Regions from separate parts of the Streptomyces sp. NPDC057963 genome, predicted to be linked through region 3. Evidence: riboswitches for the same ligand, from Rfam matches in the RefSeq annotation. Region 3 holds a riboswitch; each other region holds the start of a gene.

Evidence for each region. A riboswitch is a leader RNA that binds a small molecule or an ion and turns the genes downstream of it on or off. The one in region 3 is predicted to bind cyclic di-AMP.
Region 1: it holds a riboswitch for cyclic di-AMP, as region 3 does, so the genes downstream of both, ACFVT1_RS07920 (transglycosylase SLT domain-containing protein) here and ACFVT1_RS10240 (peptidase) in region 3, are expected to answer to the same signal.
Region 2: it holds a riboswitch for cyclic di-AMP, as region 3 does, so the genes downstream of both, ACFVT1_RS26415 (C40 family peptidase) here and ACFVT1_RS10240 (peptidase) in region 3, are expected to answer to the same signal.

What each region holds. Positions count from the first base shown of each region.
Region 1 is NZ_JBHVPX010000003.1:184,463-192,056, reverse strand. It holds gene ACFVT1_RS07945 (heavy metal translocating P-type ATPase) at 1-196, shown strand, start outside; gene ACFVT1_RS07940 (hypothetical protein) at 605-1,024, shown strand; gene ACFVT1_RS07935 (DUF305 domain-containing protein) at 1,126-1,818, shown strand; partial or broken gene ACFVT1_RS07930 (ATP-binding cassette domain-containing protein) at 2,084-2,825, opposite strand; partial or broken gene ACFVT1_RS07925 (ATP-binding cassette domain-containing protein) at 2,946-3,560, opposite strand; cyclic di-AMP (ydaO/yuaA leader) riboswitch at 4,258-4,444, shown strand; gene ACFVT1_RS07920 (transglycosylase SLT domain-containing protein) at 4,449-5,234, shown strand; gene ACFVT1_RS07915 (DUF2461 family protein) at 5,473-6,120, opposite strand; gene ACFVT1_RS07910 (hypothetical protein) at 6,214-6,498, opposite strand; gene ACFVT1_RS07905 (APC family permease) at 6,869-7,594, shown strand, end outside.
Region 2 is NZ_JBHVPX010000012.1:49,867-57,460, reverse strand. It holds gene ACFVT1_RS26425 (ATP-dependent Clp protease proteolytic subunit) at 91-726, shown strand; gene ACFVT1_RS26420 (hypothetical protein) at 734-1,042, shown strand; cyclic di-AMP (ydaO/yuaA leader) riboswitch at 1,423-1,609, shown strand; partial or broken gene ACFVT1_RS26415 (C40 family peptidase) at 1,613-2,083, shown strand; gene ACFVT1_RS26410 (LysE family translocator) at 2,152-2,787, opposite strand; gene ACFVT1_RS26405 (LysR family transcriptional regulator) at 2,860-3,798, shown strand; gene ACFVT1_RS26400 (dienelactone hydrolase family protein) at 4,004-4,576, opposite strand; gene ACFVT1_RS26395 (ATP-binding protein) at 4,703-5,134, opposite strand; gene ACFVT1_RS26390 (helix-turn-helix domain-containing protein) at 5,338-6,198, shown strand; gene ACFVT1_RS26385 (DUF397 domain-containing protein) at 6,224-6,430, shown strand; gene ACFVT1_RS26380 (8-amino-7-oxononanoate synthase) at 6,423-7,565, opposite strand.
Region 3 is NZ_JBHVPX010000003.1:722,445-730,038, forward strand. It holds gene ACFVT1_RS10205 (STM4014 family protein) at 1-213, shown strand, start outside; gene ACFVT1_RS10210 (STM4013/SEN3800 family hydrolase) at 251-1,066, shown strand; gene ACFVT1_RS10215 (STM4012 family radical SAM protein) at 1,063-2,427, shown strand; gene ACFVT1_RS10220 (STM4011 family radical SAM protein) at 2,436-3,383, shown strand; gene ACFVT1_RS10225 (SGNH/GDSL hydrolase family protein) at 3,380-4,225, opposite strand; gene ACFVT1_RS10230 (M23 family metallopeptidase) at 4,415-4,732, opposite strand; partial or broken gene ACFVT1_RS10235 (hypothetical protein) at 4,860-4,916, shown strand; partial or broken gene ACFVT1_RS10240 (peptidase) at 5,087-5,395, opposite strand; cyclic di-AMP (ydaO/yuaA leader) riboswitch at 5,401-5,555, opposite strand; gene ACFVT1_RS10245 (alpha-galactosidase) at 5,849-7,594, opposite strand, start outside.

The DNA of each region.
Region 1 (7,594 bases), 540 kb from region 3:
GTGCCGCCGCCTCGTGGTGCAGAACCTGGTGGTCGCGGCCGTCTTCATCACCGGGCTCGTCGTCTGGGACCTCGTCGGCACGCTGCCGCTGCCGCTCGGTGTCGCCGGACACGAGGGCTCCACCGTCGTCGTCGGACTCAACGGCCTGCGCCTGCTGCGCGACGCCGCATGGACCCGCGCCCGCAGCGGCCGGTGAGCCACCCCGGTCCCGGAGGTGTGGGCAGGCGGCCCTCCGGCCGGCGCCGACCGCGTGTGCGGCCCCCGGCCCTGGGTGTGGCGTGGGCCTCGGCACCGGCAGCGAGTTCCGCGGAGCCGGAGACGACCGATGCCGACGGCGGACCGGCGGCCCGACGCCCCTGCCGGAAGGGGCGTCCGCGCCGATGGCCGGCCGTCCGGCCTCATCGCTCTCTCCCACCAGGGCCCCCGCCCGAGCGGGTTCCACCGCGGTCCGTACCCGCGCAGAGTTCCGGGGCTCGGTGGCGGAGCGCGGTGTCGGGGCAGTGCGGCGTGCGAAGGGGCGGGGTGCGACAGGACGGGGAAACCCTGCGGGGGTATCGTCGGGCCCGTACCGCAGGACTCGTACGAGCGGGAATCCGAGGCAGCCGTGGATCGCAGGCGGACGCGCACACCGGGAACGTCCCGGCTGCTCGTGCTGTGTGCCGTCCTGTGCGGACTGTTCCTCATGCACGGGGCCCCGGCGAGCGCTGCCGAGGGTTGCCACGGCGCCATGGCGGCGACCTCGCATCCGCCCATGACCGCGGCGGCCACTGCCGGACAGACGGCGATGCCGGACGAGTACGGCACGGCCAGGGCGGACGCCGCCGCGCCCGGCAGGAACGGCGAGTCGTGCGTATCCACCCATGCCCGCGACCGGCTGCTGCCGCTGCTCATGGCACTGGGCCTCGTGATCCTGGCCGTGCGGGTCCTCGGCAGGCCACGCACGGCGGTGCGGGGGCCGGACCGGCGGGGGCCGCCGTCCGCCGGTAGACAGCTACTGCTCCAGGTGTGCGTAGCGCGGACGTGACAGGCGTCCGCCGGTTCCCGGCCCTCCGGCCGGACCGGCCGGAGGTTCCTGCCCGTTTCGCGCGCCGCCGATGCGGCGCGCTCACCTGGAAAGAACATGTGATGTCCGCTTCCCTGTCTTCTTCCTCCCTGCCTTCCGCCGCCCGCCGCCGAGGCCTCGCGGCCGGCGCTGCCGTCGCCGCACTCGCGCTCGCACTCGTGGCCTGCGGCTCCTCCAAAGGCTCCGGCTCCGACGGTTCGTCCGCGCCCGGAACGGACCACGGCTCCGGCAGCGCTTCCGCGTCGGCCGCCCCCGGCGGCGCGTTCAACGACGCGGACGTGAAGTTCGCGCAGCAGATGATCCCGCACCACCAGCAGGCCGTCGAAATGGCGAAGCTGGCCGAGGGCCGCGCCGCCGACCCCGAGGTCGAGGAACTGGCCGCCGCGATCGAGAAGGCGCAGGATCCCGAGATCAACACCATGAAGGGCTGGCTGACGTCCTGGGGGAAGCCGCTGCCCGAGTCCTCGTCCTCGATGGGTGACATGCCCGGCATGGACCACGGCTCGGACGGCGGTTCGGGGATGCCCGGGATGATGTCGGACAAGGACATGAGTGACCTCGAAGCGGCCGAGGGCAAGGACTTCGACAAGAAGTTCGCCCAGCTCATGATCGCCCACCACGAGGGCGCGGTCACCATGGCCGAGGCCGAGCGGAAGAACGGCGGCAACGCCGGCGCGAAGAAGCTCGCCGGCGCCGTCGTCACCGCCCAGACCGCCGAGATCGAGCAGATGAACAAGATCATCGCCAGGCTCTGATCCCGGGCAGGGTGCGGGCCTTCCTTTCGCCGGGGCCCGCATCCTGCCGCGCTCCCGCCGGTGCGGGCCCCGGCGGCTGCTCAGTCCGCTTCCGGTGTCGAGAGCAGTTCGCGCACCTCCTCCGCCGTGGTGTCCTGGAGTTCCTCCCCGACGAGCAGCCAGCGGGTGATGCCGACCGATTCCAGGAACGGCAGGTCGTGGCCCGCGATCAGCAGCGCACCCTCGTACGACTGGAGCGCACTGGTCAGCTGTCGCACGCCGGCGATGTCCAGGTTGTTGGTCGGCTCGTCCAGCATCAGCAACTGCGGGGCCGGTGCGGCGAGCATCGTCGCCGCGAGCGCGGCACGGAAGCGTTCTCCGCCCGAGAGGGTGCCCGCCGGCTGCTCCGCGCGTTTCCCCTGGAACAGGAAGCGTGCGAGCTGGGAGCGGATGTGGTTGTCGGTGGCCCCGGGGGCCATGCGGGCCACGTTCGCCGCGACGCTCAGCCCGTCGTCCAGCACATCCAGCCGCTGGGGAAGGAAGCGCAGCGGTACGAACGTCCTGGCCTCGCCGGACAGTGGAGCCAGCTCGCCGGTGAGGGTGCGCAGGAGCGTGGTCTTGCCGGCGCCGTTGCGGCCGACGAGTGCGATCCGTTCGGGCCCGTGCACATGGAGGCTGCCCTGGAGCAGTCGGCCGAACCGGGGGCGAAGTTCGTGCAGGCTCAGCACGGTGCGGCCGGTGGGAACGGCGGTGTGGGGGAGGCTCACGCGGATCTCGGCATCGTTGCGGACCGCGTCCGCGGCCTCCTCGCGGCGCTCGCGCGCCTCGCTCAACCGCTCCTCGTGGAGGCCGCGCAGCTTGCCCCCGGACTCCTGCGCGGACCGCTTGCGGCGGCCGGCGAGGATCTTCGGCAGGCCCCCGTCCACCTCCGCCTTCTTGCCTTGGCGCTGGCGGCGGGCCAGTTTCACATGGGTTTCCTCCAGTTCGCGTTTCTGGCGGCGTACGTCGGCCTCGGCGGCCCGCAACATCCGCCCGGCGGCCTCCTGTTCGGTGGTGAGGGCTTCCTGGTAGGCGGACCAGCCACCGCCGTACCAGCTCACGGATCCGGCGCGCAGTTCGGCGATGCGGTCCACGCGCTCCAGCAGTTCGATGTCGTGACTGACCACGACCAGCACTCCGGAGCGCCAGTTGTCGACGGCGTCGTAGAGCCTGCGACGCGCGAACACATCAAGGTTGTTGGTCGGTTCGTCGAGCAGGAGGACATCAGGATGCTCCAGCAGCAGTGCGGCCAGGCGCAGCAGGACGGTCTCCCCGCCGGACATCTGGCCGACGGTGCGGTCCAGTTCGAGGCCCCCGAGCCCCAGTGAGCCGAGTGTCGCGAGGGCTTGTTCCTCCACGTCCCAGTCGTCACCGATCGTCTCGAAGTGCTTCTCGTCCACATCCCCGGCCTCGATGGCGCGCAGTGCGTCGCGCCGCTCGGCGATGCCCAGGGCCTGGTCCACCCGCAGTGAGGTGTCGAGGGTGATGTTCTGAGGGAGGTGGGCGAGGCTGCCGCCGACGGTCACCGAGCCCTGGGAGGGGCGAAGCAGGCCGGCCAGCAGGCGCAGCAGTGTGGACTTGCCCGCGCCGTTGTCGCCCACGAGACCGGTGCGGCCACGGCCGATACCGAAGGAGAGTCCGTCGAAGACGGTCGTGCCGTCCGGCCACTGGAAGGACAGGGCGGAGCAGGTGAGGGAGGCGCTGGGGGCGGTGGGTGTCGCCATGGTGATCCTCGCAGTCGTGAGCACGGTGAATGGGGGCTTCGTATGCGAGCACCACGCAGCGACCGACAGGGGAAGGGTGCGGCGGTCCGAGAGATCGAGGGACGGCTCATGCACCGAGGTCGCATCCACGCGGGGTCACGGGCAGGGGTAAACACTGCTACTGCGTGACGGGCGTACGACCGGAGTCGTACGGCGCGATGATCGCGAACCTCAGATGCGCAACGTCCACCTCAATCGGAGACAACAGGACGGCCGAAACGATAGCGAGGCGGAGGGCGGAAGGCAAAGTCTTGTGCCGTGTGGGGGAGGGACACGGGTGGACCGCCGGCCGGTCCTTCCGGGTGCGATCGGCCCGGGGGCGGTGCGCCGGAGCGAGAGCGTGCGAGTCAACGGGTGAATGTTCCCATATGGGCGGTTTCGCCTAGTACACCCTCTTGGTCGATAAAGGGGAGTCTGTTGTGAATTGCAGCTTTTGGCCTATGCCTGAAATGCACCTTTTGCGAATTGTGTGGTGTGAGTCACGTTCAAGGTTCAGGGGGTCGTGGCGTGCGCCTCGGTTCCCTTCTGCGCAAGGAAAATCAGCAATGCGGTGTGAGGTGGATTACTGCCTTTCCGTGATTCGATCTTGCAAATGAATTGTGATCAAAAAATAGGGGCTTGTTCCATTCGGTGTTTCTCGCCTACGGTCACCGTCAATCCGGACGGAACGCCGAATCCTGCCGCCGTCCGAGAAACCGACCCGATCGCGTACGGCAGGAGCGGGGGACCCAGGTAGGCCGCCGAACCGGTATCCGGAACGGCTCGGGGTGAAGTCGCAGTTTCCTGCGGCCAGACATCTCCCGTCTGAACCCGACAGCTCACCTCGTAGGCGACGGAGAGGAATTCGCCATGCCCGCAACGGGTAAGTCCTATCGTCGCAAGCACACTTCGCTGACCCGCGGTTTCATCGCCGCGACCACGGGCGGGGCCGCTCTCGTGCTTCCGCTGATCTGCGCGGGCTTCGCCTCGGCCGCGCCGGCCCAGGCGGTCGCCGCCGAAAAGGCCGCGGCGCCGTCCGCCGCCGTCAAGGAAATATCCGCCCGGAAGGCCGCGCCCACCGTCTATTCCGTGACCGTGGGCGACACCCTTTCCAAGATCGCGCGGGGGCATTCCGTCAGCGGTGGCTGGCAGAAGCTGTACGAGGACAATCGAGGCGTGATCGGCGGCAACCCCGCCGTGATTCGTCCCGGCATGAAGCTGACCATCGGCGCCGAGGCGGAGTCTCGCGTTTCCACCGGCGTATCCGCCGTGAACGGCGTCGCGGTGCCGGCGACGGCCACCACTGCCGCACCGGCCGCCAAGCCCGCCACGTACACGAACAATCTGGACGGCTGGATCAAGAAGTCGCTGGCCGTCATGGCCGAGCGCGGCATCCCCGGCAGCTACAACGGCATCCACCGCAACGTCATGCGTGAATCCTCCGGCAACCCCCGGGCCGTCAACAACTGGGACTCGAACGCCGTCGCGGGAACCCCGTCCAAGGGTCTCCTCCAGATCATCGACCCGACGTTCCGCGCCTACCACGTGCCCGGTACGTCGCTGGACAGCTACGACCCGGTTGCCAACATCACCGCGGCCTGCAACTACGCGGCCGCCAAGTACGGCTCGATCGACAACGTGTTCGGGGCCTACTGACGCGCAACGGCGCCGACGGCGGTTCAGGACCGACGGGTGGCGAGAGGCCGGAACAGAGGCCGCTCGCGAAGGACCGCACCCGCCGGTCAGGGACCGCCTTCCGGCCGTAGTCCCGCATGCGTGGAAAGACGGAACTCCCGACCCGCGCCCATCCGTCGCCGGACTGCCGTCCCGAGACGGGCCGTTGGGCATGGGGCCCCGCCCCGCACGCATGCGCGGGCAGCGTACGGAGGTGGCGCTACACGGCCCGGCGGGGGCCGGGAACGGTCACATGGCCGGCGAGCCACGAGAGGAGGGGCTCCAGTTCCTCTGCCGCCGCGAGCACGGCACCGGCCAGCGCCGGCGTGTGCTGCGCGCAGTCCCCGCCGAGGGGGCGGGTGGCGGAGATCGAGCGGTACCGGAGGTAGTCGGCGCGGGGATGCCCGGCGTCATGGCCGCGTGGCACGCGCTTCATCAGGTCACCGGTGACCTCGTACCCCCGCGCTGCCAGCGCCTCGACGGCGCGCACCAGCCCGGGGCCGCTCTCCTGCGCGGCAACCGCCTTGCGGAACAACGGGATCTGCCCCGGGTCCGGGTAGGTCCAGCCGCCCTTGATCCGGAGCCCGTCGAGGTCGAAGCGCAGGCCGATCTCGACATTGCGCGCGATCCGGATCACCGCCACTTGGTGCTGCCACCACCACGGGTCCTTGCGGAACCCCCAGACGGAGAAGTCCTCGTACGCCCCGTCCGCGTCGGCCACCTCGTTCAGCAACGCGATCATGGGTTGGCGGACCAGGTGCTCCCGGTCCTTTCGGCGTTTCTCGCGCGCCTCCTGCGAAGGGGTCCCCTCCAACTGCAGAAGCAGGTCGAATGCTTGCTCTGTCCAGCCGCTGAAAGCTCTGCTCATCCAGGAGACCTTAAGGGCTGTCCCGTAGGGCAGCAGTCCGGCCGGGAGGGACACGGCCGGGAGGGACACGGCCGGGAGCGGTCCGCGCATCGGCTACTCCGGCGGCGGCCTGGGAACCGTGGCAGCCGCTCCTTCCCGGACGGACTTCACCACCGCGTCGTGAAGGCGCCGGCTGTCGTCCTCCGAGCAGCACGACACGGGACTGCCCGACATGGTGAACCAGTCGATCGCACCCGTGTACTGCACAGTCACCTGGGCCGTGTCATCGGCCCAGGTCGTGTGAACCGTCAGATCCCCGGACAGGACGCCGGCCTCGTCCGTCAGCACGCCACCGTGCCCGGAGAACACACCACGAGTCGTCCATGACGCCCAAGCCATGCCTCCAGGCTGGCATCAAGTCCAGGGACGCGCACCCGCAGCCACATGGGTGCGCGCCGGCGGCCCTCCATGCTCCGTGGCGCTCCGGGGTGCCCCCACCCTTCCGGAATCTGGAACGGGCGAAACTTTCCACCTGGTCCGGCTGCGGTTCCCGTACCCGCCGATCCTCAGCGGAATAACGCATTCTTAACGCCAAACCGTCAGATCTTCTCGCCGAAACAACGAATTCCGTAGGTGAACACCTCTTGACCTGCGGAACTCGTCAGGATTGCATGTCGCGCTGGGAGCGACGAAACCACTCACCACGTCCTCGTCTGGAGGCGATACCGCTCCCGTGCTCAGACACCGCACCTTTGATCGGAATCGCACGATGACCGAAACGCTCAGCGCTCCCCAGGCGCTCGCCCCCGCGACCGGCCCCACTCCGCAGAAGCTCAAGCGCTCCATCGGCGTCGTGGGCGGAACGCTGCTCACGCTCTCCTGCGTGACGCCCGCTTCGACGCTCTTCGTGGTCGTACCGGACTTGTTCTCCAGCCTCGGCACCTACACCGCCCTCACCATCGCCGTCGGATCGCTGCTCTGCATCGCGGTCGCCTTCTGCTACTCGGAGCTGGGCACCCTCATCCCGAGCGCGGGAGGCGAGTACGCCATGGTGTCGACCATGGCGGGACGGCTGGCCGGATGGCTCGTCTTCGTGCTCTCCCTGCTGGTCGTGATGATCGTTCCCCCGGTCATCGCCATGGGCACGGCCGACTACCTCGCTCCCCTCGTGCACATCCCGGCCCCCGCCGCAGGCGCCGGAGTGATGGTGCTCGCCACCCTCGCCGGACTCCTGGACCTGCGTGCCAACGCGTGGATCACCGGGATCTTCCTCGTCCTGGAAGTGATCGCGGCGGGCGTCGTGGCCGTTCTCGGCTTCGCGCACTCCGAGCGCGGAGCCTCCGCGCTGGTGCACGGTTCGGTCGCCTCGTCGGGCGGTACGAGCTCCACGGTCACCGCGATGATGGTGGTGTCCGGGCTGGCGATTGCGCTCTTCATCACCCAGGGCTTCTCCACGGCGGTCTACCTCTCGGAGGAGCTGGAGAATCCGCGGCGC
Region 2 (7,594 bases), on a different contig from region 3:
CTGTACGTCCTGTACATTTTTTACAGAGGCTTGCGCAGACCCCGCTTGCGCAAAAGCCGTACAGATCCCGGAGGAAAGGCACCGTCCATGCTGTTCCACCCCGCCGCCCGCTACGTGCTGCCCGAGTTCACCGAGCGCACGAGCAACGGGACCCGCACCCTCGACCCGTACTCCAAGCTGCTCGCCGAACGGATCGTCTTCCTCGGTACGCCGGTCGACGACACCGCGGCCAACGATCTGATCGCCCAGTTCATGTATCTGGAACACGCCGCCCCGGACCGGCCCATCGCCCTCTACATCAACTCCCCCGGCGGCTCGTTCGGGGCCATGTCCGCGATCTACGACACGATGGAGTACCTCACCTGCGAGGTGGAGACCTACTGCCTCGGCCAGGCGGGTTCCTGCGCGTCGGTGCTGCTCGCGGCGGGCGCTCCCGGCAGGCGGCACGCACTGCCCAGCGCCCGGGTCATCGTGCAGCAGCCCGCACTCACCGAGCCGGTGCAGGGCCAGCCGTCCGATCTGGCGATCGAGGCCCGGGAATGGGAACGGGTCCGCGAGATGCTCATCACACTGCTGACCCGTCATACCGGCCGCGACGCCGAGCAAATCGCCACCGACATCGAGCGCGATCTCATCCTCGATGCCCCGGGCGCCAAGGCCTACGGCCTGGTGGACCACATCACGGAGAACCGGAAGTCGTCGCTCCCGCCGCACGGCACGCGGTGAACGCCCGATGCAGCCGCCAGAGTTGCCGCCGCTCCCCGCACTGACACGCGCCGAGGGGGAGTTCATCGACCGCTATCTCGAAGTCCTCGACCAACTGGGCCGCATCAACCCGGCCCACGGCAGCGACACCTACAGCGCCCTGCGGGCCGCACAGGCACTGGCCTCACGGGCCGGCGCACTGCGGGACGCCCTCGTGTTGATGCACGAGCGCGGCGAGGCGCGGATCCACGCCGCCACCCTGGCGCGGGCGCTGCGGGTACTGGACGGGGAACGGCGGGCCGGACGCGTCACCGTACCCCCCGCACCGGCAAGTTGATCAGCCGGTTCTTCACCGGGCCCCGGCACCGCCCGCCCAACTCCCCCCACCCCGCCCGAGGGGTCAGCCAACTCCCCTTCGCGACACGCCCGGTGGCCACGTCGGAATTCCTCGCTCTTTCGGCGTAGAGAGTCCCCCTCACGAGCGATATCTCAACTTGCGTTTTTCGGATGAGCAGTGGACGGAATCCTTGATTCCGCCCTGGTGCGGGACCGGTCCGAGTGACCGCCAGGGCTCCCCGAAAGCGTCGGCTCCACCCGAACGGATCAGTCGTGAGGAGCCTCACAAATCGCTGTTTCCCCTCGGAAATCCGGCAGTCGGTGAGTCAAGATCCCTGGGACGACAAGCCCCCGCCACCGCGGCGGGGCGGTCCGGGCGGACGCCGAGTCCTGCCGCCGCCCGGATGACTGGTCGACAGAAGTGGATCGGCAGGAGTGGAGGACCCGAGCACAACGGGTCGACCGGATCAACGGTCGGCCCTCGGGGTGAAGCCGCCGAGCGCGGCCGGGCAACTTCGCCAGCCCGAACCCGACAGGTCATCCTTCACAGGCGGCTGACGAAGGGTTGCGCATGACTGCGCAGGTTCATGTCCCGTCTCTGCTCGCCCGGGCCGGCACGGCCTCGGTTCTGACTCTGGCCGCCGTCGGCGGCACCATGCTCGCCCCCGGCGCCGCTCCGGAAGCCCAGGCAGCGACTCTCTCGGTGAAGGCGCTCAAGGTCGCCGCTTCCAAAAAGGGTTCGCCGTACGGCTGGGGGGCCACCGGCCCCAACCGCTTCGACTGCTCGGGCCTGACGTCCTATGCGTTCAAGAAGGCGGGCAAGAAGCTCCCCCGCACGGCCCAGCAGCAGTACAACAGGACCCGCCACATCTCGGCCTCGCACAGGCAACGCGGCGATCTGGTCTTCTTCCACTCCGGCCGCAGCGTCTACCACGTCGGGATCTACGCCGGTCACAACAAGATCTGGCACTCGCCGAGGACCGGCGCGGTGGTCCGGCTGGAGAAGATCTGGACGAAGCGCGTCTACTACGGGCGGGTCCGCCGGACGAGCCCGGCCTCCGGCGCCGGTCCGCCCTTCTCGGCGCAGCGGAACCTCGGCACGGAGGGGCCTCAGTGCACCAGGGGACCCGACACCAGCACCAGCCCCAACGCGGTGAGCGCCGCGCCGCTGCCGCCCTCGATGGCGCGGGCGGCACGCGGCCGGCGCAGCCACCGGCCCATCCGGTCCACCAGAAGCGCCACGGCGGGGAACCAGACCAGGGCGAGCAGCACGACGATCACCGCGAGCAGCAAGGTCCTCGGGAGCGGCGGCTGCCCGTCGGGAACGAACTGGGGCAACAGGCTCAGGAAGAGCACCGGCGCCTTGGGATTGAGGGCATTGGTGAGGAACCCCTGACGCAGCGCGCGTAGGGATCCCCGGCCGGCCGGTTCGTCCGCGGTCCCCTCCGTGTCCGTGGTGGTGCGGCGCCGTATCGCGTACAGGGCGCTGATGCCCAGGTAGAGGACATAGGCCCCGCCGAGCAGCTGGACGGTGCGGAACAGGACGGGCACCGCCACGAGCACCGCGGCGAGCCCGGCGACGGCAAGCGCGGTGTGCACGAGGAGTCCCCCGGCAACGCCCAGCGCGGTCGCCACCCCCGCCGACCGGGAGGCGAGCGCGTTGCGTACGACGACGGTGAAGTCCGCGCCCGGCAGCGCGACCATGCCCGCGGCGACCCCGGTGAAGGCGATCAGTTGTGCGTCCATGGGTCCACCCTGGACCAACGGAGCCTTTAGCGTGTACTTGCAATCTTCTGGGTCTGCCAAAAGGAACGCTTCATGTACGACCCGACAAGGCTCGCGGCGCTGGTGGCGGTCGCCGAGGCCGGATCGATCACCCGGGCCGCCGCCCGCCTCGGCTACACCGCGCCCGCCCTCTCCCAGCAGCTCGCCAAGCTGGAGCGGGAGGCGGGCGCCGCGCTGCTGGTGCGCCACCACCGGGGGGCGCGCCTCACCGCGGCGGGAGAGCTGCTGGCCGGGCGCGCCCGGCGGATCCTCGACGAGATGGACCGGGCCCGTCACGAGCTGGCCCGGCTGTCCGGGCTCTCCGGCGGGCGCCTCCGGGTCGGTACCTTCACCACCGCGGGCATCCATCTGCTGCCGCCGGTCCTGAGCGCCTTCCGCCGCGCCCACCCGGACGTGGAACTGGCGGTCACCGAGTACGAGCCACCGGACGGCGTCGCCGCGGTGGCCGCCGGCGAGGTCGACCTCGCGCTGACCCACGTGTACGAGCCGGCACCCCCGGCCGCCTGGCCCTCCGGCGTCTTCGCCGAGCCGCTGCTGGTCGAGGAACTGGTCCTGATCACGGAGGTGGGGCAGATGCTGGCCGAAGGCACCGGTCGGCTGCCGGTGACGGAGCTCGCGGGACGGCCGCTGATCAGCAGTGCGCCGACACATCCGCCGCGTCGCGGGGTGGAACAGGCGCTGGCCCGGGCGGGGGCGACACCCGCCGTGGTCTGCGAGTCGCCCGGCTACGCGCTGGTCTGCGCGCTGGTCAGCGCGGGCATCGGGATGGCGGTCGTCCCGGAGATGGTCGCCGCAATGTCGCCGACGCCACTGTCCGTACGACGGCTCGAACCCGCCTCGTTCCGGCGGACGATCTCGGTGGTGCACCGCGGTGACCGGGCGAGCGCCGCCGCGGCGACGCTTCAGGCGCTGTTGCGCAGTGGGTTCGGACGGGCGGCGTCGGCCCGGCGACCGGGCGGCGAGGGCGGATGATCACGCGGTCGGGGACGTGCGGCATCCCACCGCCCCGTCCGGCGGCCGGCGCCCCGCCGGGCCGTCGCCCGCGGGCCCGACTCCGCTCGGGCCGTTCGGCCGTCGCCGCGCGGTGGTGGGCGGGATCCTCGCGGGGGCGGATCGCCGCCCGGGGCCCGATCGGCGTCGGCCCCGAGACCGGCCGGTCGCGGGCACCGGACCCGGTTCACCGCGAGCGGAGGAACGTCAGTGTGCGGTCGAGCATCAGCGCGGCAGCCTCGGCGTCGTGGGCCGACAGCGAGCTGTCCACGAACAGGTGCCGGTCACCGGGGTAGAGGAACAATGCGGCATCGGGAGCCTCGTCGACGAGTGCGCGGGCGGCGTCCGCGTCGCCCTCGGTGGTGAAGAGACGGTCCTCCTCCATGGCGTGGATGCGGACCGGGACCTGCGACGGCCACGTTCCGAAGCAGGAACTCGGCACGCACGAGTGGGCGAATACGGCACCGCGGGCGCCGGGCCGCGTCTGGGCCAGCTTCTGCGCCGGCAGCACGCCGAGGGAGAACCCGATGTAGACCAGCTCGGCCGGTGAGTCGGCCACCGCCAGCACGCCGCGAGCGAGTATTTCGTCGACGCCGATCTGTTCCAGATGCGCCAGTCCCGCGTCCAGGGTGTCGAAGGTGCGGCCTTCGTACAGGTCGGGCGTATGCACGGTATGGCCTTCGGTGCGCAATGCGTCGGCAAAGGCCGTCACGCCCGGGGTAAGGCCCTGAGCATGGTGAAACAGCACAACTTCGGTCACTGCGGAACTCCAACAGCCGTCGGGCAGGGATCGATCCGCAAATCTAGCGCGCTGCCCGGGGAGTGCGCTCGGCGAACCTGCCGCAGCCGTCGGCCGACCGCGGAGAACACCGCGGACAAAAGCCGGTCAGTTCTGTACGGGGAGGTTCCACGGGAGCTCGATCCAGACCGTCTTGCCGCCGTCGGCGGTGGGGGTGACGGCGAGTCGGCCGCCGCGTTCCTTGGCCAGACAGCGGACGATCACCAAACCTCGCCCGTTGTCCTGCTGAACGGCGGCAGGCAGTCGCCGCGGCCGGCGCGGGTGACTGTCCGTCACCCCGATCCGCAACTCCTCCTCCCGCTCCAGTTTCAGGTCCACGGTGAAGGTGGGCGACTGCCCGAAGGTGTGCTGGACGGCGTTGGTCACGAGCTCCGAGACGATGAGCCGGATGCTGTCGGCGAACTCGGTACCGGCGGCCAGGCCCCATTCGGTGAGCACCCGGTCCACATATCTGCGGGCCGCCGCGACCGAGACCGGCTCGCTCGGCAGGGTGACGCTTGCTTCTTGGTGGTCTGCCATGGCGAGCCGCCCCTTTCCCACCCGGACCGACCCACGTTCGGTCCGGGTTGCGCTTCGCGCCAGATTGCCACTGATGCTGCCCCCTGTGACGGCGATCCACCAAGATATGCATATATCTGTCGCTCAATGCGGTGAACCTGCCGCACAAGGCCGCATGCGGACGCCACACTGTCCGCTCGGCAGAAGAGGGAGGGAGGCCGCAGATGCACCATGGCCCTGCGGTACGGCGCCGCAAGCTCGGGGAGGAGCTCCGGAGTCTGCGCCATGCGTCGGGACTGACCAGTCGGGACGCCGCGCGGATACTCGGCTGGCACCAGTCGAAGGTCAGCCGGATCGAGACGGGTGTCAGTGGAGTGCGGCCGGCCGATGTGGCACGGCTGCTGGACGTATACGGCGTGGACGATCCGCAACTGCGCACGCTCCTGGAGGCGCTGGCGGGTTCGGCGGGTGGTGGCGGCACCGGATGGTGGCATGCCTATCGCGGTCTGATTCCGCCCCAGTACCGCGACTTCATCAGCCTGGAGTCCCAGGCCCGTACCGCGCGGACCCTGGAGACCTCGGTGGTCCCCGGGCTCCTGCAGACGGCGGACTACGCCCGTGCGGTGACCCGGGCGTCACTCGACGGGCTGCCCGCCCGTCAGCTGGACTCCCTGGTGGAGGTACGGCTCGCCCGGCAGGGGGTGCTGCGGACCGATCCGCCGCTGCGGCTGAGCGCGGTGCTCGACGAAGCGGTGCTGCGACGTCAGGTCGGCGGGTGCCGGGTGATGCACAACCAGCTGCGCCATCTGACTCGGGTGGCTCAACTGCCCCACGTGCAGCTTCAGTTGCTGCCGTTCTCGGTCGGCGGATACACCGGCCTCACCGGCCCTTTCGTTATCTTCTCATTTCCGAACACTTCTGATCTGGACGTGGTAGTTCTCGACCATTTGACGAGTAGCCTCTACCTGGAGCGGAAAGAAGACCTTGAGGCGTACAGCTCGGCCTTCCGCACGATGCAGTCACACGCGCTGTCGCCCCAGCACTCGTTGGAGCTCATCGCCGCGATCGACCGCGACGGTCAGTGACCCCGGACTGCCCGAGAGGGGCGTCATGTCGGATTGCCTCGCACAGCACGAGTTACGGTGGCGGCGCAGCAGCCGCAGCACGGGTATGAACAACTGCGTGGAGGCCGCGCCGTTCGGTGGCGGACGGCTGGCCGTGCGGGACTCCAAGGATGTGTCCAGGCCACCGCTGCGGTTCTCCGTGGCGGCCTGGACATCGTTCGTCTCCGGCCTTCACCGGGGTCCGGTCAGCTGACGGGAGCGGTCCGCCGCACGGTCGCCACCGCGTCGGCGATCTGTTCCTCGGTCAGATCGGCTCGCGCGGTCAGCCGGAGCCTGGAGACGCCGTCCGGCACCGACGGCGGCCGGAAGCACCCCACCGCGACTCCCGCCATACGGCAGTCGGCCGCCCAGCGCACCGCCGCGTCCGCCGAAGGCGCCCGCACCGAGACCACGGCCGCGTCGGGGCGTACGGCGGTCAGACCGGCCGCGGTCAGCCGCTCGTACAGCGCGGTGGCGACCGCGCGGGCCCGGTCGGCGCGTTCCGGCTCACGGCCGAGCAGCCGCAGGCTGCCCAGCGCGGCGCCCGCGGCGGCCGGCGCGAGGCCCGTGTCGAAGATGAACGTACGGGCCGTGTTGACCAGGTGCTCGACGACCCGGGCCGGACCGAGTACCGCTCCGCCCTGGCTGCCCAGGGACTTGGAGAGGGTGAGCGTGGTGACGATGCCGTCGCCGCCCGCGAGACCGGCGGCCGCGAGCGCGCCCCGGCCGCCCTTCCCCAGCACGCCCAGGCCGTGCGCGTCGTCGACGAGCAGCGCGGCGCCCTCCGTCCGGCAGACGTCGGCCAGTTCGGGCAGCGGGGCGGCGTCGCCGTCCACCGAGAAGACCGAGTCGGTGACCGCCAGCGCGCGGCCCTCGTGCGTCCGCAGGGCCTTGCGTACGGCGTCGGGATCGGCATGCGGTACCACGGCGGTCTCGGCCCGGGAGAGCCGGCAGCCGTCCACGATCGAGGCGTGGTTGCCGGCGTCGGAGACGATCAGCGAGCCGCGGCCGGTCAGCGCGGTGAGGGCGGCGAGGTTGGCCGCGTAGCCCGACGACAGGACCAGGGCCGCTTCGAACCCGCAGAAATCGGCCAGCTCGTGTTCGAGTTCGGCGTGCAGTGCGGTGGAGCCGGTGACGAGCCGCGACCCGGTCGCGCCCGCGCCCCACCGGTGCGCGGCCCCGGCGGCGGCGGCGATGACCTCGGGGTGCCGGGTCAGACCCAGATAGTCGTTGCTCGCGAGGTCCAGGAGTGCGGATTCGGCGGGCCGGGGGCGCAGTGCACGGACGAGTCCGGCGTCCGCGCGGCGGCGCGCCTCGTCGTCGATCCAGTCGAACGGGGCGAAGGGCATGAGCGGTCCCTTTTGTAGGCAGCTCACAG
Region 3 (7,594 bases):
TGCTTCCCGGACACGCTGTGCGTGGGCGTCGATCTGCTGCCCGCGACCGGCTGGCGGCGCTTCGCCGTCGGCGAGGTCAACGCCTTCGGCGATCTGCTTCCGCGGCTGACCGGACTTCCCGGCAGCGGCGCCGAGGGCCGGGACACCTATGCGGCGCAGGTCGCCGCCGTACTGAACAGAGCAAGGAACCACCGTGCAGCCGCCACTCCCTGACACCGTGCCCGCTCTCGCGGAGGCCCGGAACCCGGACATGAGCGAGGTCGTGGGCAGCCACGACCTTCTGCTCGTCACCCTCGACACACTGCGCTACGACGTGGCGGCGGAGCTCGCCGCCGCCGGGCGCATCCCTCATCTGGCGCGCCATCTGCCGGGCGGTGTCTGGGAGAAGCGGCATGCGCCCGGCAGCTTCACCTACGCCTCCCACCAGGCGATCTTCGCTGGATTCCTACCGACGCCGGCCGGCCCGGGGCCGCACCCCCGGCTGTTCGCGGCGCGTTTCGCGGGCAGTGAGTCCACCGCTTCGGGCACCTTTGTCTTCGACACCCCCGATCTGCTGTCCGGCCTGGCCGGCGCGGGATACCGCACCGTGTGCGTGGGCGGCGTCGGCTTCTTCAACCGGCAGGGACCACTGGGCTCCGTGCTGCCCGGCATGTTCCAGGAGAGCCACTGGGAACCGGAGTTCGGTGTGGCGTCGCCGAGCTCCTTCGAGGCGCAGGTGGCCCGTGCCGAGCGGGTCGTCGCCGAACTCCCCGCCGAGCAGCGGCTGTTCCTCTTCGTCAACGTGTCCGCCCTGCACCAGCCCAACTGGTTCCACCAGCCGGGGGCCACTCGCGAGGCGGGCGATTCCCGTGCCACCCACGCCGCCGCGCTGGAGTACGTCGACGCCCACATCGGCCGGCTCTTCGCCGCCGCGAGCAGCCGCCGCCGCTGTTTCACCATCGTCTGCTCCGACCACGGCACGGCGTACGGGGACGACGGCTACACCGGTCACCGGCTCGGCCACGAGTCCGTCTGGACCGTTCCCTACGCGCACTTCTTCCTGGAACCGGGGGCCACCGCACCATGAGCCGCACCACGACCGTCGCGCGGTCCACCCGCCCGTACCAGAGCTACGTCTACGCCTATCCGCACAAGACGGCCTACCGCCCGCTCGCCGAGCGGCCGGCGCTGCGCGAGCTGTGGACGGCCGAGCGCAAGGACGCGCTCTCGCTCTATCTCCACATACCGTTCTGCGAGGTCCGCTGCGGCTTCTGCAATCTCTTCACCCGGATCGGTGCCCCCGACGAGCTGACGACCCGCTATCTCGACGCGTTGGACCGGCAGGCCACCGCGGTCCGGGACGCGCTGGGCGACGCGGAGCCGGTGCGGTTCGCCGCGGCGGCGTTCGGCGGGGGCACTCCGACGTTCCTGACCGCGGCGGAGCTGGAACGGCTCTGCGACATCGCCGAGAAGCGGATGGGCGCCGATCTGCGGGCCGTTCCGCTGTCGGTCGAGACGTCGCCGTCGACCGCGACGGCCGACCGGCTGGCCGTGCTCGCCGACCGCGGTACGACCAGGATCAGCATCGGAGTGCAGAGCTTCGTCGAAGCGGAGGCGCGTGCGGCCGTGCGACCGCAGCGGCGGGCCGATGTGGAGGCGGCACTGGACCGGATACGGGAGACCCGGATCCCGATCCTCAACATCGACCTGATCTACGGCATCGACGGGCAGACCGAGGAGAGCTGGCGCACCTCGCTCGACGCGGCGCTCGGCTGGCGGCCGGAGGAGCTGTACCTCTACCCGCTGTACGTGCGTCCGCTGACCGGTCTCGGGCGGCTCGGCGCCGACGGCGAGGCGGCGGCGGACGCCGCCTGGGACGAGCAGCGGCTGCGGCTGTACCGCGCGGGCCGCGACCACCTCCTCGCGCACGGCTACGAGCAGGTGTCCATGCGGATGTTCCGCCGCGCGGACGCCCCGCGGACGGACGGCCCCGACGACTACGCCTGCCAGACCGACGGCATGATCGGCCTGGGGTGCGGCGCCCGCTCGTACACCACGCGGCTGCACTACTCCTTCGACTACGCCGTGGAGATGCGGGAGGTCCGGGCGATCATCGACACGTACACGGCCACCGAGGACTTCTCGCGCGCCGAGGTCGGGCGGTATGCCGACGGCGACGAAGCGCGCCGGCGCCACCTCCTCCAGTCGGTGCTCCAGGCCAAGGGGCTGCGACTGGCCGACTACCGGGAGCGGTTCGGCGCCTCCCCGGCCGACGACTTCCCGGCCGAACTGGCCCGGTTCGAGGCGCGCGGCTGGCTCGACGCGACGGCCGGGGCGTCCGGGCTGCTGCGGCTCTCCCCCGAGGGCCTGGCGCACTCCGACGCCCTGGGCCCGGAACTCTTCTCCCCCGATGTGCGGGCCGCGATGGCCGCGTACGAACTGAAGTGAGCGCGCCCGTGGACCTGACCATCCTCTACCGCGGTCCGCTCGCCTCCTGCGACTACGACTGCCCCTACTGCCCGTTCGCCAAGAGGCGCGACAGCCGGGAGCAACTGCGCGCCGACCGCGCCGCGCTGGAGCGGTTCACCGCGTGGGCCGCGGCGCAGACCGGTGACCGGATCTCGGTCCTGTTCACCCCGTGGGGCGAGGGCCTGGTGCGCTCCTGGTACCGGCGCGCGCTGGTCGAGCTGGCGCAGTTGCCGCACATCGGCCGGGTCGCGATCCAGACCAATCTCAGCGGCCGCACGGGCTGGCTGGCGGAGGCCGGGGACGCCGGCCGCGAGAAGATCGCGCTGTGGTGCACGTACCACCCGGGGCAGACGCCGTACGAGCGGTTCGTCGGCAGGTGCGGGGAGCTGGCCGCGCTGGGCATTCGCCACAGCGTGGGTGTCGTCGGGCTCGACGACCATCTCGACGAGGCTCGGCGGCTGCGTGCCGCGCTGCCCGACGAGGTCTACCTCTGGGTGAACGCCGCGGAGGGGCACACCTATACGGACGAGGAGGCGGACCGCTGGACGGCGATCGACCCGCTCTTCCCGTACAGCCGGCATCCGCACCGGTCGGCGGGGCTGCCTTGCCGGACGGGCGAGTCGGTCGTGTCGGTGGACGGCGACGGCACGGTGCGGCGCTGTCATTTCGTCCCGGCGGAACTCGGCAATCTCTACGACGGCAGCTACCGGCGCTCGCTCGGCCCACGCGCCTGTCCGCTGGCCGTCTGCGACTGCCACATCGGCTATGTGCATCTGGAGACGCTGCCGCTGTACGACGTCTTCGCGGGCGGGGTGCTGGAGCGGATACCGGCGCCACCGCTGTCTTCCCTCGCCGGACGGGCCGGAGCCGCCGGACGGGCCCGGGGCTCAGGCCCGTCCGGCGAGCGAGGACACCACGGCCGCGGCCCCGTCTAGAGAGGCAGCAGGTCGGGCCGCTTGGCCTCGACATGGTCGCCGGAGGACTCGCCGCGCAGCCGTCGGCCGATCCACGGCACCAGGTACTCGCGCGCCCAGTGGATGTCGTCACGCCGTACTTCGAGCGTGCCGCGCTGTGCCTGCGGGGGCCATTCCTGGTCGGGGTCGGCCGGCACGTCGAGGCCGAGGACCTGGGCGGCGCGCAGCGCGACCCTGGTGTGTCCCTCGGGCGACAGATGGAGCCGGTCGTCGTCCCAGGCACGCCTGTCCTGGACGGATCGCAGCGACCACAGGTCGAGGACCGGGCAGTCGTAGCGGTCGGCGATGGCCCGCACATGGGCGGTGTAGGTGGCGATCTTGCCGCGCAGATGGCGCAGCACGGGGATGCCACGGGTGTCGAAGCCGGTGGTGACCATCACGGTGCCGACCGATTCGGTCAGCTCGGCGACCGCGCGCTCGAAGCGCTCGGCCACGTCGTCGGGGTCGGTGCCGGGCCTGATGATGTCGTTGCCGCCCGCGCAGAAGCTCACCAGGTCGGGTGCGAGCTCCTTGGCGCGCGGCACCTGCTCCTCGACGATCTGGTCGAGGAGGCGTCCGCGTACGGCGAGATTGGCATATCTGAAATTCCCGTGTGCGGAAGCCTCGGTGCTCGATTCCGCATCGGGGTCAGGGAGCTGGTCCGCGAGAAGTACCGCGAATCGGTCCGCCCAGCCGACGAAGGCCCCGTCCGGACCGGGGTCGCCCACCCCTTCGGTGAAACTGTCGCCAATCGCTGCGTACGACCCGATGACACCATGTCGGTTGATGACGCCACGTTGATTTTTTCTCGAATCGTCTGCCACAAACGCCCATCCTGCACTGCCGAATGTGACCTACGCGACCGTAATAAGGGGTTGACGGTTGGTGAGATAGACCACCCGGTCAGATCTTGGTAAAGGGGGAATAAGCAGAAGGGGCGGTGCGCCGCCGCGCACCGCCCCTTCCGTGTTGCTCAGGTCATGCCGTGCTGCTCAGCTGCCCGTCCGTCCGGCTCAGACGTAGACGCCGTGCGAAGCCAGGAAGGCGATCGGGTTGATGTCCGAGCCGTACCCCGGACCGGTGCGGACCTCGAAGTGCAGGTGCGGTCCGGTGGCGTTGCCGGTCGAGCCGGAGAGGCCGATCTGCTGACCGGTGCTCACGGACTGGCCCGCCGAGACGGAGAGCGAGGACAGGTGGCCGTACTGCGAGTAGTGGCCGTCGGCGTGCTTGATGACGACCTGGTTGCCGTAGGCGCCACCCCAGCCGGCGGTGACGACGGTGCCGGAGGTGATGGCCTTCACGCTGGTGCCGGTGAAGACGGGGAAGTCGATCCCGGTGTGGCTGCCGCTGGACCAGTTGGAGCCGGAGGCGCGGTAACCGGTGGTGTGGTTGCCGGGGACCGGGTGCGCGTAGCCGGAGCCGGTGCTCCGACCGGCCGTGGCGGAGGTCTTGGACTCCGTGACCGCCGAGGCCTTGGCCGGGGCGGACTTCGCCGGGGCAGTCTTTGCCGGGGCAGTCTTTGCCGGGGCGGACTTCTCCGCCGCCGACGAGGGAGCCGAGGGGGCCTTCGACGGGAGGGCCGCGCCCGCGCCGGTGGGCGCGGAGTGGTCCGCCGCCTTGCCGCCGAGCGTCAGCTTCATGCCCGGGAAGATCAGGCCGGGGTCGTCGCCGACGACCGCGCGGTTGTCCTGGTACAGCTTCTGCCAGCCGCCCTCGATCTTGTGGTCGGCGGCGATCTTCGACAGCCAGTCGCCGGAGACGACGGAGTACGTCGTGGTGGCGGCCTGCTTCTGCGCGATCGGCTTGGCCGGGGCGGCGTGCGCGACGGCGGAGGCCGACTGCGGGGCGGCGGCCGGGGCGGCCTGCTCCGCGGCGTTGGCACCCGTGGCGCCGAACAACGGCAGTGCGATGACGGCTCCACCGGCGCCTGCGGCGGCGATGCCACGGGCGATGGTGCCGGCCTTCGTATGACGGTGCTTACCCGATATGGGCATGACGTGCTTCCTCTCCGGCGCCTGCGAGGTGAGCTGTCGGGTTCGGGCTGGAGATGCCCGGCCGCGGCGAGCGCGGCTTCACCCCGAGCCGGCCGGATTTCTCCGGACGGCGGCCTACCTGGTTCCCCCGCTCCTGCCACACGATGAGTGGATGTGAATTCCGGACGGCGGCAGGATTAGGCGGTCCATCCGGATTGACGGTGACCGTAAGCGAGTCGGGACGGCGAGAACAAGCCACTGGTTCCACGCCGGAATCCGCGCCAGGAAATCGGCGCGGAATTCCGGTCACACTCCGTGGATTAAGGATCTTGCCTTTCCGTGCCGCGCAGGGAATGGCCGACCGCCCCGTCGGTACACACCGTCACGGATATGATTCCGCTCACGAGAGCGCGATCATCTCCCGTACGGACAGGGCAAGTTTGACCAAATGCACCTATTACGGACATTTCGTGCTCATCGTGCGCGTCGGAGCCTCAGCACCCCTGCGTCGAGATCCCCCCGGAGCCCGGTGTGCAGCCCCTGATGGAGCAGTGCCGAGCCGTGGTGCACCGCCCCCGTGTCACGGCAGGTGTACGTCGCCGCGGGGTCGAGTCCGCACAGTCGCAGGGCCGGAGGCAGCTCCCCGTACCTTTGCGCCTCCAGCCACGTCAGGACCACGATCTCGTCCCCCTGGACGTACTGGACCGCACTGAGACCACCGCGCGGGGCGCGCAGCCGGTACAGCGCGCCGTGCTGCACCACCGGCCGGATCTCCTTGTAGAGCTCCACCCAGGCCCGCGCCTCGGCCAGCTCCTCCTCGCTCCACTCGGCGAGGTCCCCACCGACCCCGAGCACGCCCGCCATCGCGCTCACGAAGCGGAAGCGCAGTGAACTGACCCTGCCGTTGAGCTGGGTATTCGGGCTGTCGGTGACCCACGCGGCCATCACCCGAGCCGGATGGATCTGGCCGAAGCCCTCCTGGATGGCGAGGCGGTCGAGCGGGTCGGTGTTGTCCGAGGTCCACACCTGGTCCGTACGGGACAGAATCCCCAGGTCGACCCGGCCGCCACCGCCGGAGCAGGACTCGAAGGCGACCGAGGGGTGCGCGGCCCGGAGACGGTCGATCAACGCGTACAGGGCGTCGACATGCTCGATCCAGAGCTTCTGCGGATATTCCTCGCCCGGCCAGCCGGCGTCGGTGAAGGAGCGGTTGAAGTCCCATTTCACGTAGTCGATGGGCGCGCTGGAGAGCAGTGCGTCCAGTTGTTCCCAGAGATATTCCTGCACATCGGCGCGGGCCAGATTGAGCACCAGTTGATTACGGAACTCGGTCCGCTTCCGCCCGGGAAAGTGCTGCACCCAGTCGGGGTGCGCGCGATGGAGATCGCTGTCGGCATTGACCATTTCCGGCTCGACCCAGATACCGAACTGCATGCCGAGACCGTGGACTTCGTCGGCGAGCGGCTTGAGCCCGGCGGGAAAGCGGTCCGGATTCGGTGTCCAGTCACCGAGCCCCGCCCGGTCGCTGGTGCGCTGCCCGAACCACGCGTCGTCCACGACGAACAGTTCCACGCCCATCGCGGCGGCACGCTCGGCGAGGGCACGCTGCTGGTCCTGCGCGATGTCGAAGCCCGTCGCCTCCCAGGAGTTGTAGAGCACCGGCCGGGGACTCGAGGCGTCCGGGATCACATGGGCCAGCTGCCACGCGTGCCAGGCACGGCTCGCCCCGCCGAATCCCTCCCCGCTCCACAGACCGGCGAAGACCGGCGTGGTGTATGACTCTCCCGGCATGAGCAGCAGCAGCCCCGATTCGTCGTGGCCTGCGCCGCCGGTGATCTGCACGAGTCCGTCGGGAAGCCGCTGCACGGAGATCCGCCACGACCCGGACCAGCCGAGCGCGCAGCCGTACACCTCGCCGCTCTCCTCGGTCGCCGCTCCGTCGGCGTCGAGTGCGACCCACGGCAGGTACTGGTGCCCGGTGTGGCCGCGCCTGCTGGAGATGACGCTCTCGCCGTACATCAGCTCCGCCCGGGCGAGCCGCGACTCCGCCGCCCAGCGGCCGTGCAGCCGGCTCAGCCGCCAGGCGTCGCGGGCCGGCAGCGCCCAGGCGGCCGCGTCGGCGCGCAGCAGCTCCAGCGGCGGACCGTCCGCCCCGGCGTGGGCGACGGTGGCCCAGCGCTCGACGACATCGGAGTCGTCCCGCATCCGGTAGTGCAGGGT